DNA from 4 places in the Streptomyces sp. NPDC048248 genome. Region 3 is predicted to be linked to each of the others. Evidence: riboswitches for the same ligand, from Rfam matches in the RefSeq annotation. Region 3 holds a riboswitch; each other region holds the start of a gene.
What was found. A riboswitch is a leader RNA that binds a small molecule or an ion and turns the genes downstream of it on or off. The one in region 3 is predicted to bind thiamine pyrophosphate.

Region 1 (4,206 bases), on a different contig from region 3:
GCTCACGGGGGCGATGATCTCGGATACGTTGCCCCGGACGGCCGTCGGACGCAGCCCCCACAGCTCTCCCGCCAGGGCGTTACGCACGGGCAGCGCACCGACGGGCACCAGGTCGAGCACCCATGGCGTGCTCTCGGCAATCGCCGCCCGTGCCGCCTCGACCACGGCGGAACGCTGCTCGGCGCGCGGGGTGCCGAGATTCACCAGCACGCCCGAGGCTAGCCGGTGAACGGGACCTTCTCGTCCGGTTTGTCGACCACGGTCAGTGGCGCACCCAGCGCGAGCAGGACATTGGCGGTGAACCCGGTGGCCACCGCGTTGCTCAGGAACCGCACCGGCGGGGAACGGTCTGTACGCGTCCGAGCTCCCTGCACGGCAAAGTCGACGAGATCCGGGGCCCGGTGGGTGCCGGGGGCGTGGTGTCACTCGAAGTGCGGGACGTACGGGTGGTGCCGTGCCGTGGCTCGGGTTGGGGTCAGTGGCGGGGACGAAGCCGCAAGGGCGCGTAAACAGTGAGTGCCACGAGGAACGCCACGTAGTACGACAGGTCGGCGCCGTGCAGCGCGTCCGCCATCGGGCCCACGTACAGACTGGTATTCATGAACGGTATGGCGGAGGCGAAGGCGGCGGCGAAAGCGAGCAGGGCGGGAAAGGCCGGCTGTCGGCGCTCGGACTCAGCGGCGATGTCGAGCGCCGCTCCGCCCCGTGCCCGGGCCCGCGCGCGCCAGTCGACGATGACGATCGCGACGAAGCCAGGAATCCAGTAGCCGACGAACAGCAGCACGTTCTGGAAGCGCGCGGTGGTGTCCGCCGCGTGCATCCACAGCACGAGGGGGAAGGCGAGCGCTGCCGCGAGGGCGGCGGCCGCGGGGCGCGGGATGCGCACCCCGACGGTCTGCAGGGCCAGCGAACCGCTGTAGTCGTTCATCGCGTTACTGCACAGCGCGGCCAGCGCCACGGCGAGCAGTCCGAAGCCGCCCAGCGCCCCACCGCCGAGAAGCTCGTTCACCCCGCCGGCCGTCTGGTCGGTCAGCACGGAGGCGCCCCACAGTCCGAGCGTCTGGACGGCCACGAAGGACGCCACAAGGCCGAGCAGCGTGTACCAGAACATGCGCGTACGCGAGGTCGAGGCCGGCAGGTACCGGCTGAAGTCACTGGCGTACGGGGCCCAGGACAGGGCCAGACTCACCGCGATGGTGCTGGTCAGGGCGAAGGCACCGACGCGGTCCGCACCGTGTACGGAGCCGTGGGCTGCGGGGTGCACGCCGTCCAGCAGCCGCCAGGCGATCAGCGCGAACGCCGCGCCGAGCACGAAAGTCATGACGATCTGCAGGCGGTGGATCGCTTCGTAGCCGAAGACTCCGAGGACACCTTGGGCGACCAGCATGACCAGGACCCCGAGCCAGAAGGGCCAGCCGCACAGCCGGGCAAGCGCGTCCCCGCCGAACAGCCCGATCAGCGCGTCCCACGCGATGGAGGACAGCCACTGCAGGACCCCGGGCAGCGCGACGGCCCGGCCGAACGCCAGCCCAGCCAGGGGCAGTTGACCTGCTCCGGTCCGGCTCCCCCAGGTCCCCAGGTAGGCGGTGGGCACCGCACCGAGCAGCGTACCGAGCACGACGGCAGCGAGCGCGGTGGCGAAGTCCAGGCCGAGCGCGACGCCGACCGTGCCGGTGAAGACGCCGGTCATGGTCAGATTGGGGGCGAACCACACGGTGAAGAGACGTCCGGCCGCGCCGTAGCGGTTACTCTCCGGAATCGGCTCGATGCCGTGCGCCTCGACGGTCATATCGCCAGGCGCCGCGGGCATCCGCCCGTCGAAGGCGGTCGGCCTGCCGTCGGCGGTCAGCCCACTGGAAACATGCGTCCACGACATGAAGACATCCCTCCGCCAGTACGAACTGGTTCAGGTTCGACGGGTGTGATCTCAGCCCCCTGGTGGGGCACCCCGTGTCCGGTATGCCAAACACCTTAACGCGCCCTCCGGTGTGCTCATGCAGGTGGGGAGAGGACGGCGAGGGTGCCGGACGGACGGACATCGCGCGTCGGCACCCACTCCCCCGTCGACTTCAGGAATGAACCCCGCCATGCAGGCCGTCAATCTGGGGCGACCTCGCGCGGGCCGGATCCGCCCCGTTGGCGTCAGCCTCCCTGTGGGTGCTGGAATGCGACGGGCGGGGGTGCTGCTGCTGCACCCGGCCGGTAACACGCTGATCGACTGCCCGGAACTGTCGGCGACCTGCCTGGCGCCGACCCGATCCTCTACCTGTCCGTGCTCTCCGAGATCGTGGTCGAGCTGTAGGTCGACCAACTCCGCCCCGAATTCGGCCGCTACCGCCACCGGCCCCGGGTACTCCGTATCTGGGGCGACCTGACACCCGACATGCTCGATGATGTGCCCTGGCCCGGTTCGCGAAGGTGCCTTCACACCGGGCGGTCTTGGTCGAGCGTCGCGATCCGGACACGGTCGGGAGCAGCAGGTCCAGCCGCTTGCTCACGTCGAGACGGACGGTGCTGCGGCTCCCGCTCGATACCGGCCGCTGGAGTCAGCGCCGTAGCAGTCGCTTCTGCACCGATTCCAGCGGCCCGTGCTCAAACCGCCGCAGCCACAGGCGTGCCCCGATCACCAGCACCAGGCAGATCGCCGCCCACAGACCCATCACCCACCACGGGCCGCTGTCCGCCCAACGGGACGCCAGGCCCAGACCGATGCCGTAGCAGCACAGCATGGCAAGCACGTTCTGCAGTACGTAGCAGGACAGGGCCGTACGGCCCACAGAGGTCAAGGCGGAGGTGAGCGGGCCCGGGTGGCGGACCCGGTCCATCACCATGCCGATGAGGCCGAGGTAGCCGATCGCCAGCACCGGCGCCGCCCCGTACCGCTCCAGGAGGAAGAAGTCCGAACCGCCCAGCACGGCAAAGGTGGTGAGGGGTAGGCCGATCCCCAGTCCCCACCCGGCCAGACGACGTCGAATGCGCCGCCCCGCTGCATCGCCCTGAAAGGCCCCGGCCCTGAAGAGCCGTACGCCGAGCAGGAACAGGAACACCAACAGCCCGAAGGAGAGCACCGGTTCCATGCGCAGCACCATGGCATGCGACAGCCGGAAGGCGACCTGCTCCGCGTAACCGCCCTCGGCGTACAGCGTCACAGCATCGGTGTCGGGGGCGCCGTCCGTGTCGCCGCCCGATGTGAGCAGCATGGCAGCCGCGAGCAGCGTCATCGCCACCAGGTGGAGTCCGCCCATGACGATCCACGTGACGCGCTGGGCCCGCGCGGAACGCGTGAGCAGCCAGGCCACCAGCAACGCGACCACCGCGTACCCCATCAGCACGTCCCAGGCAAAGACGAGTACGAAGTGCACGGTCCCCTCGGCGAAGAGGAACAGCGCCCGCCACTTGTATCGGCCCGGCCACGGCTGCCCGCGCTTGGCGGCCGACCCGAACTGGATGGCCAGCCCGACCCCGAAGAGGATCGTCAGCATCGACAGAAACTTGCCGTTCGCCAGGGACCGGAAGATCGTCTCCGCCACCCCGGCCAGGGATGACAAGTCAGCCACCGCCGAGGTTCCGGCGTTCCCGCTGAGGACGCCCCACTCGGCGCCCGGCCCGGCGAAGATCCAGACGTTGCTCATCAACGTCCCGAGAATCGCCACCCCACGCAACACATCCAGCAACGGCAGGCGCGCCCGCGCCCCGCCGCCTGCGCTCCCGGTGGCCCCCTCCGCCGCCACGACCGACTGCGTCCCCAATACCTCGGCCACCCCAACTCCCCCCGTGGTGCTCGCTTTCCCACCATGGTCGGGGCGCTCGGGGCCGGATTCTTCGTCCGCAGCGACGACATCCCACTACATCCTTCGATGCAGTACGTGCGAAACGTGCGAGACGTACGGCGCGTACCGTCAGCGTCAATCGAGGACAGCCGATCCCGTTTCTGGAGCATGTGACGCTCGCACAACGGAAGGGGCGGCGCCGGAATCCTTCCGCGCCGCCCCTTCCGGCTGTCTGTCTACATGCTCAGGAGCCCGACATGGCGTCCCTGAACATGGAGTCGTCCCCCAAAAAGTTCCCGATGCCGACGGACGAGGCACCGAAGCTCACCCGCGCCGGCGCCCGTGACGCCTCCAGCGAAGCCGCGCAGGACCCACACGGCGCCGTGGTCGCTGTTCTCGCCGCCCGCGCCCACCTACAGATCGGCGCGGCCGTCCC
Region 2 (4,206 bases), on a different contig from region 3:
GCGGCGTCATCGGCGGCAGATCGGAGGACAGGGCGCCGGGACGGTCGTATCGGCGACCTTGGGCCGGGCGACGCCGGGCGCCAACGACAGAGCGCCACCGGAGGTGACCGGGCCCACCCCGCCGTGGCCTGGGCCGCCGTGGACGATCTGCCACACTGGACGGACCATGCCTGCACCCGGAGAACTCACCTTTGTCGCGCCGCGAGGGGCCAAGAAGCCGCCGCGGCACCTTGCCGATCTTGAACCTGCCGAGCGCCGTGAGGTGGTCGCCGCGATCGGTGAGAAGCCGTTTCGTGCCAAGCAGCTGTCGCAGCACTACTTCGCCCGCTACGCGCACGACCCGGCGCAGTGGACCGACATTCCGGCGGCGGCGCGCGAGAAGCTGGCGGCGGAGCTGCTGCCGGACCTGATGAACGTGGTGCGGCACATCTCGTGCGACAACGACACCACCCGCAAGACGCTGTGGAAGCTGCACGACGGCACGCTCGTCGAGTCCGTGCTGATGCGCTACCCGGACCGGGTCACCATGTGCATCTCCTCGCAGGCCGGCTGCGGCATGAACTGCCCGTTCTGCGCCACCGGCCAGGCGGGGCTGGACCGCAACCTCTCGACCGCCGAGATCGTCCACCAGATCGTCGACGGGATGCGGGCGCTGCGCGACGGCGAGGTGCCGGGCGGCCCGGCGCGGCTCTCCAACATCGTCTTCATGGGGATGGGCGAGCCGCTGGCCAACTACAAGCGGGTGGTCGGCGCCATCAGGCGGCTGACGGACCCCGAGCCGGACGGGCTGGGGCTGTCCCAGCGGGGTATCACCGTCTCCACCGTCGGCCTGGTGCCGGCGATGCTGCGGTTCGCCGACGAGGGGTTCAAGTGCCGGCTCGCGGTGTCGCTGCACGCCCCGGACGATGAGCTGCGGGACGAACTGGTGCCCGTCAACACCCGCTGGAAGGTCCGCGAGGTGCTGGACGCGGCCTGGGAGTACGCGGAGAAGTCCGGGCGGCGCATCTCCATCGAGTACGCGCTGATCCGGGACATCAACGACCAGGCGTGGCGCGGTGACCTGCTGGGACGACTGCTCAAGGGCAAGCGCGTCCATGTCAACCTGATCCCGCTGAACCCGACGCCCGGCTCGAAGTGGACCGCCTCGCGGCCCGAGGACGAGCGCGCCTTCGTCCAGGCCATCGAGGCGCACGGCGTCCCGGTGACCGTCCGGGACACCCGCGGCCAGGAGATCGACGGGGCCTGCGGGCAGCTCGCGGCCTCGGAACGCTGACCGCTCGCTGGTACCGTGTGATCGAACAAATGCACATTCCGACAGGGGAGCGCCACAGCGCTGAGAGTGCGGACGCGTCGTAGTCATACGGTGCCCGCAGACCCTTGAACCTCGCCCGGGTCATTCCGGGTAGGAAGTTCGGTCGTCACTCATGCTGTTGCGCCCCGCCCCGGTCCGTGCGCGGTACGTCCTTCGACGTCCCCGGCGGTGGACCCCGGGCGGGGCCGCGTCTCTTCCTGGCCAGCCAGGAGGAAATCAGTGAGCACCACCAGCAAGGTCATCGCGACCGCCCTCGCCGCCGCGGTCGGTATGACCGCCCTCGCCGCATGCGGCGGCTCGGGCGGCGGGAGCGAAGCGGACGCCAAGACCGTGACGCTCGTCAGCCACGACTCCTTCAATGTGTCGAAGTCGGTGCTCGCCGACTTCGAGAAGAAGAGCGGCTACAAGGTCAAGATGCTCAAGGGCGGCGATGCCGGCAAGGCCGTCAACCAGGCGATCCTGTCCAAGGGCAACCCGCAGGGCGATGTGTTCTTCGGCATCGACAACACCCTGCTCTCGCGCGGTCTGGACGAGGGCATCTTCAGCCCGTACAAGGCCAAGGGCCTGGACAGCGTCCCGGGCGAGCTCCAGCTCGACAAGGCCGAGCACCGCGTCACCCCTCTCGACTACGGCGACACCTGCGTCAACTACGACCGCGCCTACTTCGAGAAGCACAAGATCGCGCCGCCGAAGAGCTTCGACGACCTGATCAAGCCCGAGTACAAGGGGCTGCTCCTGACGGAGAACTCCGCGACGTCCTCGCCCGGCCTCGCCTTCCAGCTCGGCACCATCGCGAAGTACGGCGCCGACGGCTGGCAGGACTACTGGAAGAAGCTCAAGGCCAACGGCGTCGAGGTCGTCGACGGCTGGGAGCAGGCGTACTACGAGCGGTTCACGGGCTCCGCCGCCGCCAAGGGCAAGGGCGACAAGCCGCTGGTGGTCTCCTACGCGTCCAGCCCGCCGGCCGAGGTGCTCGGCAAGAAGCCGCAGCCCGATCAGGCGCCGACCGGCGTCGCGACCGGCACCTGCTTCCGCCAGATCGAGTTCGGCGGCCTGCTCAAGGGCGCGCCGAACGAGAAGGGCGGCAAGGCGCTGCTGGACTTCCTGCTGAGCAAGCAGTTCCAGGAGGACGTGCCGCTGCAGATGTTCGTCAACCCGGCCCGCAAGGACGCCGAGCTGCCGGAGCTGTTCACCAAGTACGGCGCGACGATCGACAAGCCGGCGACGCTCGCCCCGGAGAAGATCACCGAGAACCGCGAACAGTGGATCAAGCAGTGGTCCTCGCTCGTTCTGAAGTAGCCCGCGGCCGGCGCGGGAACGCCGCGCGGGGAACGGCGGTGCGGCTCGGTCTGATGGCCCTGCCGCTCGCCTTCTTCGCGCTGTTCTTCGCCTACCCCGTCGTCTCGATCGTCGGACGGGGGCTGAAGGACGGCGGGCAGTGGCAGCTTTCCCGGATCGGCGAGGTGCTCGGCGACCCGGACCTGCTGCACGTCCTGTGGTTCACCGTCTGGCAGGCAGCCGCCTCCACCGCGCTGACGCTGCTGATCGCGCTGCCCGGCGCGTATGTCTTCGCGCGCTTCGACTTCCCCGGCAAACAGCTGCTGCGGGCGGTGGTGATGGTGCCGTTCGTGCTGCCGACCGTGGTCGTCGGCTCGGCGTTCCTCGCGCTGGTCGGGCACGGCGGCCTGCTGGACGACCTGTGGGGCGTACGGCTGGACACCTCGGTGTGGGCGATCCTGCTGGCGCACGTCTTCTTCAACTACGCGGTGGTGGTACGGACCGTCGGCGGCCTGTGGGGGCAGCTCGACCCCCGTCAGGAAGAGGCCGCACGGGTGCTGGGCGCCGGACGGTTCGCGGCCTGGCGGCGGGTGACGCTGCCCGCGCTGGGGCCGGCCGTCGCGGCGGCGGCCCTGATGGTCTTCCTCTTCACCTTCACCTCCTTCGGCGTGGTGCAGATCCTGGGCGGGCCCACCTTCTCGACACTGGAGGTGGAGATCTACCGGCAGACCGCCGACTTCCTGGACCTGCCGACCGCGGCCGTCCTGACCATGCTCCAGTTCGCCGCGGTCCTCGGCCTGCTGGCGCTGCACGCCTGGACCGTGCGCCGCCGGGAGTCCGCCCTGCGGCTCGTCGACGCGTCGCAGACCGCGCGGCGGCCGCGCGGCGCCGGACAGTGGGCGCTGCTGTGGAGCACGCTCGCCGTCATCGCCGTCCTGCTCATCGCTCCGCTGCTGGTGCTCGCGGAGCGCTCGTTCGCCGGCCCTGACGGCTACAGCACGGTCTTCTACGAGACGCTGCGCTCGGCCGCAACCGCCGACAGCACCTTCGCCGTCGCCCCTCTCGAAGCGCTGTGGAATTCCCTCGGCTACGCGGCCGTCGCGACGCTGATCGCGCTGGTGATCGGCGGTCTGGCGGCGGCCGCTCTCACCCTGCCCGCCTCGCGCGGCCGGGCCGCGGGCAAGGCCCCCACGGCCGGCCGGCTCGTCCGCGGGTTCGACGCGCTGCTGATGCTGCCGCTCGGGGTCTCGGCGGTGACCGTCGGCTTCGGCTTCCTGATCACGCTCGACAGGCCACCGCTTGACCTGCGTGCCTCGTGGTGGCTGGTGCCGCTCGCCCAGGCGCTGGTCGGGGTGCCGTTCGTGGTCCGGACGATGCTGCCCGTCCTGCGGGCGGTGGACGGCCGGCTGCGGGAGGCCGCAGCGGTGCTCGGCGCCTCCCCCTGGCGGGTGTGGCGCGAGGTGGACCTGCCGATGGTGCGGCGGGCGCTGCTGATCGCCGCCGGCTTCGCTTTCGCCGTGTCGCTCGGCGAGTTCGGGGCCACGGTCTTCATCGCGCGACCCGACCAGCCGACGCTGCCGGTGGCCGTCGCACGCCTGCTGGGGCGGGCCGGCGAG
Region 3 (4,206 bases):
TCGGCGAAGCCGTCGTCGCGCAGGAGGGTCAGGGTCCCGACCAGGCCCTTGACGATCTTGCCGTCCTTGATGAAATCGGCCGGCACGTGCAGTGCCCTGTTCTCGCCGCGGCGCACCGCGATCAGCTGGCCCTCCTTGACCAGCTGCCGGACGCGCGTCACCTCGACGCCGAACTCTTCGGCGATGTCGGGGAGGGTGAGCCAGGCGGGGACGAGTCCATCGATGTTTGCGTCAATCTCGGTCACAGGACAAGCGTGCCACCTCGCACTGACAGCCGGTAGCCGGGCATCGCCGTAAGGGACCCGGGGGCACACCGGTGGGTGAGCCGCGCAGGCCGTCTCGGCCCGTCGTCCGGCGGCGCGGCGCCCGGCGAGCGCTGCGGCCCGCCCGCTACCGGGCAGCCGATTTCAGCGGTACGGACGCGAGGGCCGCCCGGTCGGGGTCCAGCCTCGTGCCGCGCTCGATGAGCTTGCGCCCCTGGGCGAGGTCCCGGGGGCGCCCCACGGCCAGCAGCGCCACCAGGGCGCCCTCGCGCAGCCACAGCACCGTCCAGGCGGCGCCCGCCGGATCGCCGCGCCAGATCAGCGTGTCGGCCGCCGGGTGGTGGCCCGCGTACTGCACGAACCGGCCGAACTGCTCGGACCAGAAGTACGGGACCGGGTCGTAGACGAGGCCGGGCGCGTCACCGCGGGCGATGTTCTCGGCGACCGTCCGCGGCCCCTGGAGGGCGTTGTCCCAGTGGTGGATCAGCAGCCGGCGGCCGTAGCGGGCGGACGGGAAGGAGGCGCAGTCGCCGACCGCGAACACGTCGGGGGCGGAGGTGTGCAGCCACTTGTCGGCCACCACCGATCCGTCCTGCGGGGCCAGCTCGATGCCCGAACCGCCCAGCCAGCCGGTCGCCGGCCGCGCGCCGATGCCGACCACCACCGCGTCGGCGGGCAGCGTCGTGCCGTCCGCCAGCTCGACCGCGCCCGGCCGCACGGAATCGACCGGTACGCCGGTGCGCAGCTCTGCCCCCGCCTCGGTGTACCAGCTGGTCATGTGGCCGGCGACCTCGGCGGGCAGCGCACCGGCCAGCGGGCGGTCGGATGCCTCGACGACGGTGACCGGGCAGCCGGACTCGCGAGCGGCGGTGGCGAACTCGGCGCCGATCCAGCCGGCCCCGACGACGACGATGCGCTTCCTGGCGGCCAGCACCGGCCGCAGCCGCTCCGCGTCGTCGAGGGTGCGCAGCAGATGGACGCCCGGCTGCGACTCACCGCCCGGCAGGTGGATCGGATCGGCGCCGGTGGCGATCACGGCGTAGTCGTACGGGACGGGCCCGTCGGCCGTCTCGACGACATGGGCGTCCGGCGCCAGGCCGGTGACCGGCCGGCTGAGCTGCAGATCGATGCCGAGCGCGGGGAAGTCGACGTCGAAGGTGGAGCCGTCGGCCTTGCCGAGCAGCACCGCCTTGGACAGCGGGGGCCGGTCGTAGGGCTGGTGGGGCTCGTCGCCGAGCAGCGTGATCGCGCCGCGCCAGCCCTGTTCGCGCAGCGCGACCGCGGTCTGCACACCCGCGATTCCCGCGCCGACGATCACCACGCGCGGCGTGCGGTCAGGGGCCTGGGAGGACTTGCTCTGCTCGCTCACCCGATCACTCTAGGACGGCGGGTCGCGCCGTTCGCAGCAGCGCGCAAGGAGATCTCTGACACAGCGTCACCGGTGCGCACGCCGGAAGGCCGGCCCGCCGAAGGCCCGGAGGCTCTCCCTTACGACGTGTCGCGGCCGCGTATTAGGGTGACGGGTACACGCACTCGCGGGAGCCCGGACGCACCGGGCTGAGAGGGAGGCTGGCCGGCCTCCGACCGTACGAACCTGATCCGGGTCATGCCGGCGAAGGGAGGGGCTGGACGCCCATGCATCCACCTGCCACACCATCGGATCCTGCGGCCACGCACCCCGATGTCCTCGTCATCGGGGGCGGCATCATCGGGCTGGTCACCGCCTGGCGGGCGGCCGGCCGCGGGCTGCGCGCCGCCGTGGCCGATCCCGCGCCCGGCGGCGGGGCCGCCCGCGTCGCCGCGGGCATGCTCGCCGCCGTCACCGAGCTGCATTACGGCGAGCAGACCCTGCTCGGGCTCAACGTCGCCTCCGCGGAGCGCTATCCGCGCTTCGCGGCCGAGCTGGAGGAGTTCAGCGGACAGCGGATCGGCTACCGCAGGTGCGGCACCCTCGCCGTCGCGCTGGACGCCGACGACCGCGCCCACCTCCGCGAGCTGCACGCCCTGCAGACCCGGTCGGGGCTGGATTCGCAGTGGCTGACGGGGCGCGAGTGCCGCCGTCTGGAGCCGATGCTCGCGCCCGGCGTACGCGGCGGGCTGCGGGTGGACGGCGACCACCAGGTGGATCCGCGCCGGCTGGCGAGCGCCCTGCTGATCGCCTGCGAACGCGCCGGGGTGATCTTCCACCGCAGCTGGGCGGAGCGCCTGACGGTCCAGGGCGACCGGGCGACCGGCGCCGAGCTCGCCGACGGCACCCGGCTGTCGGCCGGCCAGGTCGTGCTGGCCGGGGGCAGCCACAGCGGGCGGCTGGACGGTGTCCCCGCGGAGGTGCTGCCGCCGGTGCGCCCGGTCAAGGGGCAGGTGCTGCGGCTGCGCATGCCGGAGCCGCCGCGCGGGGGCTCGCCCCTGCTGTCGCGCACCGTACGGGCGGTCGTCCGCGGCGGCCCCCTCTATCTGGTGCCCCGGGAGGACGGGGAGCTGGTCGTCGGCGCCACCAGCGAGGAGCTGGGCTGGGACACCACCGTCACCGCCGGCGGGGTCTACGAGCTGCTGCGGGACGCGCACGAGCTGGTCCCCGGCATCACCGAACTGCCGCTCGTCGAGACCTGCGCGGGACTGCGTCCCACCTCGCCGGACAACGCGCCGATGCTGGGCCCGACCGCGCTGCCCGGCCTCCACCTGGCCACCGGCCACTTCCGCAACGGGGTGCTGCTGACCCCAGTCACCGGCGACGCGATGGCCGAGGTGCTGGCCACCGGGAGCCTCCCGGAAGAGGCCCGCCCCTTCTCCCCCGCGCGCTTTTCCGCCACCGCCGCCTCGCGGCCGGAAAGCGCCCGCGCCCCACAGGAGCAGCCCGTATGAGCGCCCCGACCGTAACCCTGTCCGTCAACGGCGAGTCCCGCGACGTGCCCGCCGGCCTCACCCTGGACCGGCTCGTCGCGACCCTGTCCAAGGCGCCCACGGGAGTCGCCGCCGCGGTCAACGAGACCGTGGTGCCGCGCACCCGCTGGCCCCTCACCCCCCTCGGCGACGGCGACCGCGTCGAGGTGCTCACCGCGGTCCAGGGAGGCTGATCCGCACCGATGGCCGATGATCTTCTCACCATCGCCGGGACCACCTTCCGGTCCCGTCTGATCATGGGGACCGGTGGCGCGCCCAGCCTCGATGTCCTGGAGCGCGCACTGCTCGCCTCCGGTACGGAGCTGACGACGGTCGCCATGCGGCGCCTGGACCCGACCGTGCAGGGCTCGGTGCTGTCGGTGCTGGAACGGCACGGCATCCAGGTGCTGCCGAACACCGCCGGCTGCTTCACCGCCGGCGAGGCGGTCCTCACCGCCCGGCTCGCCCGGGAGGCGCTCGGCACGGACTGGGTCAAGCTGGAGGTCGTCGCCGACGAGCGCACCCTGCTGCCCGACCCGATCGAGCTGCTGGACGCCGCGGAGACGCTGGTGGACGACGGGTTCACGGTGCTGCCGTACACCAACGACGACCCCGTGCTGGCCCGCAAGCTGGAGGAGGTGGGCTGCGCCGCGATCATGCCGCTCGGCTCCCCCATCGGCTCCGGCCTGGGCATCCGCAATCCGCACAACTTCCAGCTGATCACCGAGCGGGCCGGCGTCCCCGTCGTGCTGGACGCCGGCGCCGGCACCGCCTCCGACGCCGCGCTCGCCATGGAGCTGGGCTGCGCGGCGGTGATGCTGGCGTCCGCGGTGACCCGGGCCCAGGAGCCCGAGCTGATGGCGGACGCCATGCGGCACGCGGTCGAGGCCGGCCGTCTGGCGCACCGCGCGGGCCGGATCCCGCGCCGGCACTTCGCGCAGGCGTCCTCGCCCGTCGATGGCGTGGCGGAGCTCGACCCGGAGCGGCCGGCGTTCTGACGGGCGGACCGCCCGCCGGTCCCGGCCCGGGAGCGGCGGGCGAGGCCGTCCGGCAACAGCGGCCC
Region 4 (4,206 bases), on a different contig from region 3:
GCCCGTTCGATCTCTAAGCCTGGTCAGACGCTCACCAGGCTTGGAGACAGGTGCGGACCGGCTGTTCTGCGCGGACCGGCCCGCGACTCCCGATGAGTCGCGGGCCGGGTTCCTGCAGCAGGATCAGTCAGCCAGCGGCAGGTAGACGCGGTTGCCCGCCGCCGCGAATTCCTTGGACTTCTCGGCCATGCCGGCCTCGGGGTCGATCGCCAGGTCACCGCCGTGTTCGCGGCGGATGTCCTGGGAGATCTTCATGGAGCAGAACTTCGGGCCGCACATCGAGCAGAAGTGGGCCGTCTTCGCCGGCTCCGCGGGCAGCGTCTGGTCGTGGAAGGACCGGGCGGTGTCCGGGTCGAGGGCCAGGTTGAACTGGTCCTCCCAGCGGAACTCGAAGCGGGCGTCGGAGAGCGCGTCGTCCCATTCCTGGGCGCCGGGGTGGCCCTTGGCGAGGTCCGCCGCGTGGGCCGCGATCTTGTAGGTGATGACGCCGGTCTTGACGTCGTCGCGGTCCGGCAGGCCCAGGTGCTCCTTGGGCGTGACGTAGCAGAGCATCGCGGTGCCCCACCAGGCGATCATCGCGGCGCCGATACCTGAGGTGATGTGGTCGTAGGCGGGCGCGATGTCGGTGGTCAGCGGGCCGAGTGTGTAGAACGGCGCCTCTTCGCAGATCTCCTGCTGGAGGTCGATGTTCTCCTTGATCTTGTGCATCGGGACATGTCCCGGTCCTTCGATCATCGTCTGGACACCGTGCCGCTTGGCGATGGTGTTCAGCTCACCGAGGGTGCGCAGCTCGGCGAACTGCGCCTCGTCGTTGGCGTCCGCGATGGAGCCGGGGCGCAGACCGTCACCGAGGGAGTAGGTGACGTCGTAGGAGGCGAGGATCTCGCAGAGTTCCTCGAAGTGCGTGTAGAGGAAGGACTCCTGGTGGTGCGCCAGGCACCAGGCGGCCATGATGGAGCCGCCGCGCGAGACGATGCCGGTCTTGCGGCGGGCCGTGAGGGGCACGTAACGGAGCAGCACACCGGCGTGCACCGTCATGTAGTCGACGCCCTGTTCGGCCTGCTCGATGACGGTGTCCTTGTAGATCTCCCAGGTCAGTTCCTCGGCCTTGCCGTCGACCTTCTCCAGCGCCTGGTAGAGGGGGACGGTGCCGATGGGGACGGGGGAGTTGCGCAGCACCCACTCGCGCGTGGTGTGGATGTTGCGGCCGGTGGACAGGTCCATGACCGTGTCGGCGCCCCACTGGGTCGCCCAGGTCATCTTGTCCACCTCCTCCTCGATCGAGGAGGTGACGGCGGAGTTGCCGATGTTGGCGTTCACCTTCACCAGGAAGTTCTTGCCGATGATCATCGGCTCGATCTCCGGGTGGTTGATGTTGGCCGGCAGCACCGCACGGCCCGCCGCGATCTCGTCGCGCACGAACTCAGGGGTGACGTTCTCGCGGATGGCGACGTACTCCATCTCCGCGGTGACCTCCCCGCGCTGCGCATACGCGAGCTGGGTGACGGCGGCGCCGTCCCGGCCGCGGCGCGGCAGACGGGGGCGGCCCGGGAAGACCGCGTCGAGGTTCTTGAGGCCCCCGCGCGGCGAGGTGTGCTTGAGGCCGTCGTCCTCCGGCCGCAGCGGCCGGCCCGCGTACTCCTCGGTGTCGCCCCGCGAGACGATCCAGTTCTCCCGCAGCGGCGCGAGACCGCGGCGGACGTCGGTTTCGATCTGGGGATCTGTGTACGGACCTGACGTGTCGTAGAGCGTCACGTCCTTGCCGTTGGTGAGGTGCACCTTCCGAACCGGGACCCGAAGGTCGGGCCGCGAACCGGAGACATAGCCCTTGTGCCAGCCGATCGTCGGCTCGAAGGCGTCGCCGCCACCGTTTTCGGGCGTGCGTGCATCCTGCAGAGTCATATTGACCCAACTCCCTACGCCGGCATTACCCGGTAACAGGTTCGGCGGTCGACGCAGCGATTTCCCGTGGGTGGCGTTCCGGCGTCTGCCGGACGTCCCGCGGAGGTCAGCGTCCTCTCAGCCCGGTGCTCCGAGCTCCCGCGATTGCAAAGTGCCACCACGGTAGCTGCCCGTGCGGCGCGGTGGCCAGGGGGCCCCTGGGTTCTTGCGATGATCGGGCGGTGAGCAGCCAGGAGCCCCATACGCATTCCCACGCGCACGGCCACGCGCCTGCCGCGCCCGTATCCCGTCATCTGCGCAAGGTCATCGCGGCCGTGCTGATCCCGTTCGCCGCCGCGGTCGTCGTCGGTCTGGCGGTGCTCTGGCCGGGCGGCGCGCCGTCGCACAAGCCGTCCGGTGTGGGCTTCGACCAGCCCACCGAGCAGGCGACGGTGCTCAAGGTGGACAAGGTGAACTGCGCCGACGTCCATGCCGAGCAGCAGCCGCAGCCCACGCCGCCGTCGGGGCAGCCACCGAGCGGGGGGTCGACGACCGGCAAGGACTGCGAGCAGGTGACGATCAAGGTCACCACGGGCGAGAACGCCGGGCGGACGTTCCAGACGGTGGTGACACCGGATGCCTCGCGGCACTACACGACCGGGCAGGACGTGGTGGTCGCGTACTCCCCCAAGGCGCCCAAGGACCTCCAGTACTCGGTCAGCGACGTCGACCGGAGCTTCCCGATGTGGGTGCTCGCCGCGATCTTCGCGTTCGCGGTCGTGGTCGTGGGACGGCTGCGCGGGGTCCTCGCGCTGGTGGCGCTGCTGGCGAGCTTCGGAGTGCTGACGCTGTTCATCCTCCCGGCCATCCTGCAGGGCTCCAACCCGCTGGTCGTGGCGGTGGTCGGGGGCAGCGCGATCATGCTGATCGCGCTCTATATGTGCCACGGACTGACGGCCAGAACGTCGGTCGCCGTGCTCGGAACGCTCGCCTCACTGCTGCTGATCGGTCTGCTCGGGTCGGTGTTCATCGGCTGGGCGCTGCTGACCGGCAACACCGACGACACCACCGGGCTGGTGCACGGTCTCTACCCGGACATCGAGATCCGGGGCCTGCTGCTGGCGGGGATCATCATCGGCTCGCTGGGTGTGCTCGACGATGTGACGGTGACCCAGACCGCCGCGGTCTGGGAGCTGAAGGAGGCGAATCCGTCGGCGGGATGGCGCACCCTCTACAGCGCGGCGATGCGCATCGGACGGGATCACATCGCGTCCGTCGTCAACACGCTGGTACTGGCTTACGCGGGCGCCGCGCTGCCTCTGTTTTTGCTGTTCTCGATCGCACAGAGCGACGTGGGGACGGTCGCCACGAGCGAGGTGGTCGCCGAGGAGATCGTGCGCACGCTGGTGGGCAGCATCGGGCTGGTCGCCTCGGTGCCGCTGACGACGCTGCTCGCGGCGATGGTCGTCTCCGCGGACCGCAAGGGGCAGCGCGCGGCAACGCACGGCGCCGAACCGGACTCCGGCGGCTCCGCGCCAGGCGCTGCCGACGACTTCGGGGCACAGCGAAGCGCCGCGCGGGGCAGGTCCGGACGGCGCGGGTCGCGGGGCAAGCGCCGAAAGCAGTGAGAGGACCGGCACGGCCCGGTCGTCGGCGCACGTGCGGTCGGCCTCGTCGGCGGGGCATGACCGACTGGGCCGGCCCTTCGGGGATCAGCCGGCCGGCGCCTCCGTGAGGATCCGGTCCAGCACGGCCTCCAGCGTGTCGAAGACCTCTTCCTTGCCGAGCGGTACCAGTCGGTCCGTCCGGTCCAGGAAGGCGACCAGCGGGGGCGCGCTGACCCGGAACAGGGCCTTCTCCGAGCCGACTTGAAGACTGATGAAGATGTCGCTGAGGTGCTCCGCGGAGGACGGTTCGATGCGCACATCGCCCTCACCGGACGGCCGACTCAGCCCGTCCAGAAGCAGTTCGCGGCTGAAAGCCCAGGTCACGGGCACATCGCCGGGGAGATCGAAGGTGAGCCGGACGGCGTACGGATCGGCGCTGTCGAAGTCCAGCAACACCGGGATCCGAAACGCGAGCTCCTCGGAGACGAGAAAGCTCATGATCACTTCTGCCTGAACTGTGTCGGTCATCAACCACTGCCCCGCACTTGATCGGAGATGGCCGGGAATCGTCCCCCGAAGCCCTATTGACGCCATCGTCTGTCACGTGCAAGCAGATCACAAGGAGTGAGTTTTCAGATACTGATAGAGAAGGCGAGTGTCGTTAGTGTCGCCTCCGCCATTTTCCGTAGTCGGGTCGTCACGTTACGCAATCGATGCA

Region 1: linked by a shared signal. The riboswitch ahead of ACGFZW_RS00905 (purine-cytosine permease family protein) and the one ahead of thiO (glycine oxidase ThiO) in region 3 are both predicted to bind thiamine pyrophosphate.
Region 2: linked by a shared signal. The riboswitch ahead of ACGFZW_RS25965 (thiamine ABC transporter substrate binding subunit) and the one ahead of thiO (glycine oxidase ThiO) in region 3 are both predicted to bind thiamine pyrophosphate.
Region 4: linked by a shared signal. The riboswitch ahead of thiC (phosphomethylpyrimidine synthase ThiC) and the one ahead of thiO (glycine oxidase ThiO) in region 3 are both predicted to bind thiamine pyrophosphate.

The regions. Positions count from the first base shown of each region.
Region 1 is NZ_JBICZL010000001.1:181,111-185,316, forward strand. It holds partial or broken gene ACGFZW_RS00900 (hydroxyethylthiazole kinase) at 70-210, opposite strand; gene ACGFZW_RS00905 (purine-cytosine permease family protein) at 476-1,876, opposite strand; TPP riboswitch at 1,867-1,961, opposite strand; gene ACGFZW_RS00910 (DUF418 domain-containing protein) at 2,547-3,761, opposite strand.
Region 2 is NZ_JBICZL010000012.1:72,909-77,114, reverse strand. It holds gene rlmN (23S rRNA (adenine(2503)-C(2))-methyltransferase RlmN) at 167-1,273, shown strand; TPP riboswitch at 1,307-1,427, shown strand; gene ACGFZW_RS25965 (thiamine ABC transporter substrate binding subunit) at 1,532-2,611, shown strand; gene ACGFZW_RS25960 (ABC transporter permease) at 2,587-4,206, shown strand, end outside.
Region 3 is NZ_JBICZL010000003.1:533,803-538,008, reverse strand. It holds gene ACGFZW_RS08445 (Rv2175c family DNA-binding protein) at 1-245, opposite strand, end outside; gene ACGFZW_RS08440 (NAD(P)/FAD-dependent oxidoreductase) at 391-1,632, opposite strand; TPP riboswitch at 1,789-1,901, shown strand; gene thiO (glycine oxidase ThiO) at 1,899-3,125, shown strand; gene thiS (sulfur carrier protein ThiS) at 3,122-3,337, shown strand; gene ACGFZW_RS08425 (thiazole synthase) at 3,347-4,141, shown strand.
Region 4 is NZ_JBICZL010000005.1:190,059-194,264, forward strand. It holds gene thiC (phosphomethylpyrimidine synthase ThiC) at 124-1,902, opposite strand; TPP riboswitch at 1,897-2,054, opposite strand; gene ACGFZW_RS12245 (YibE/F family protein) at 2,124-3,509, shown strand; gene ACGFZW_RS12250 (SsgA family sporulation/cell division regulator) at 3,594-4,016, opposite strand; gene ACGFZW_RS12255 (IclR family transcriptional regulator) at 4,121-4,206, opposite strand, start outside.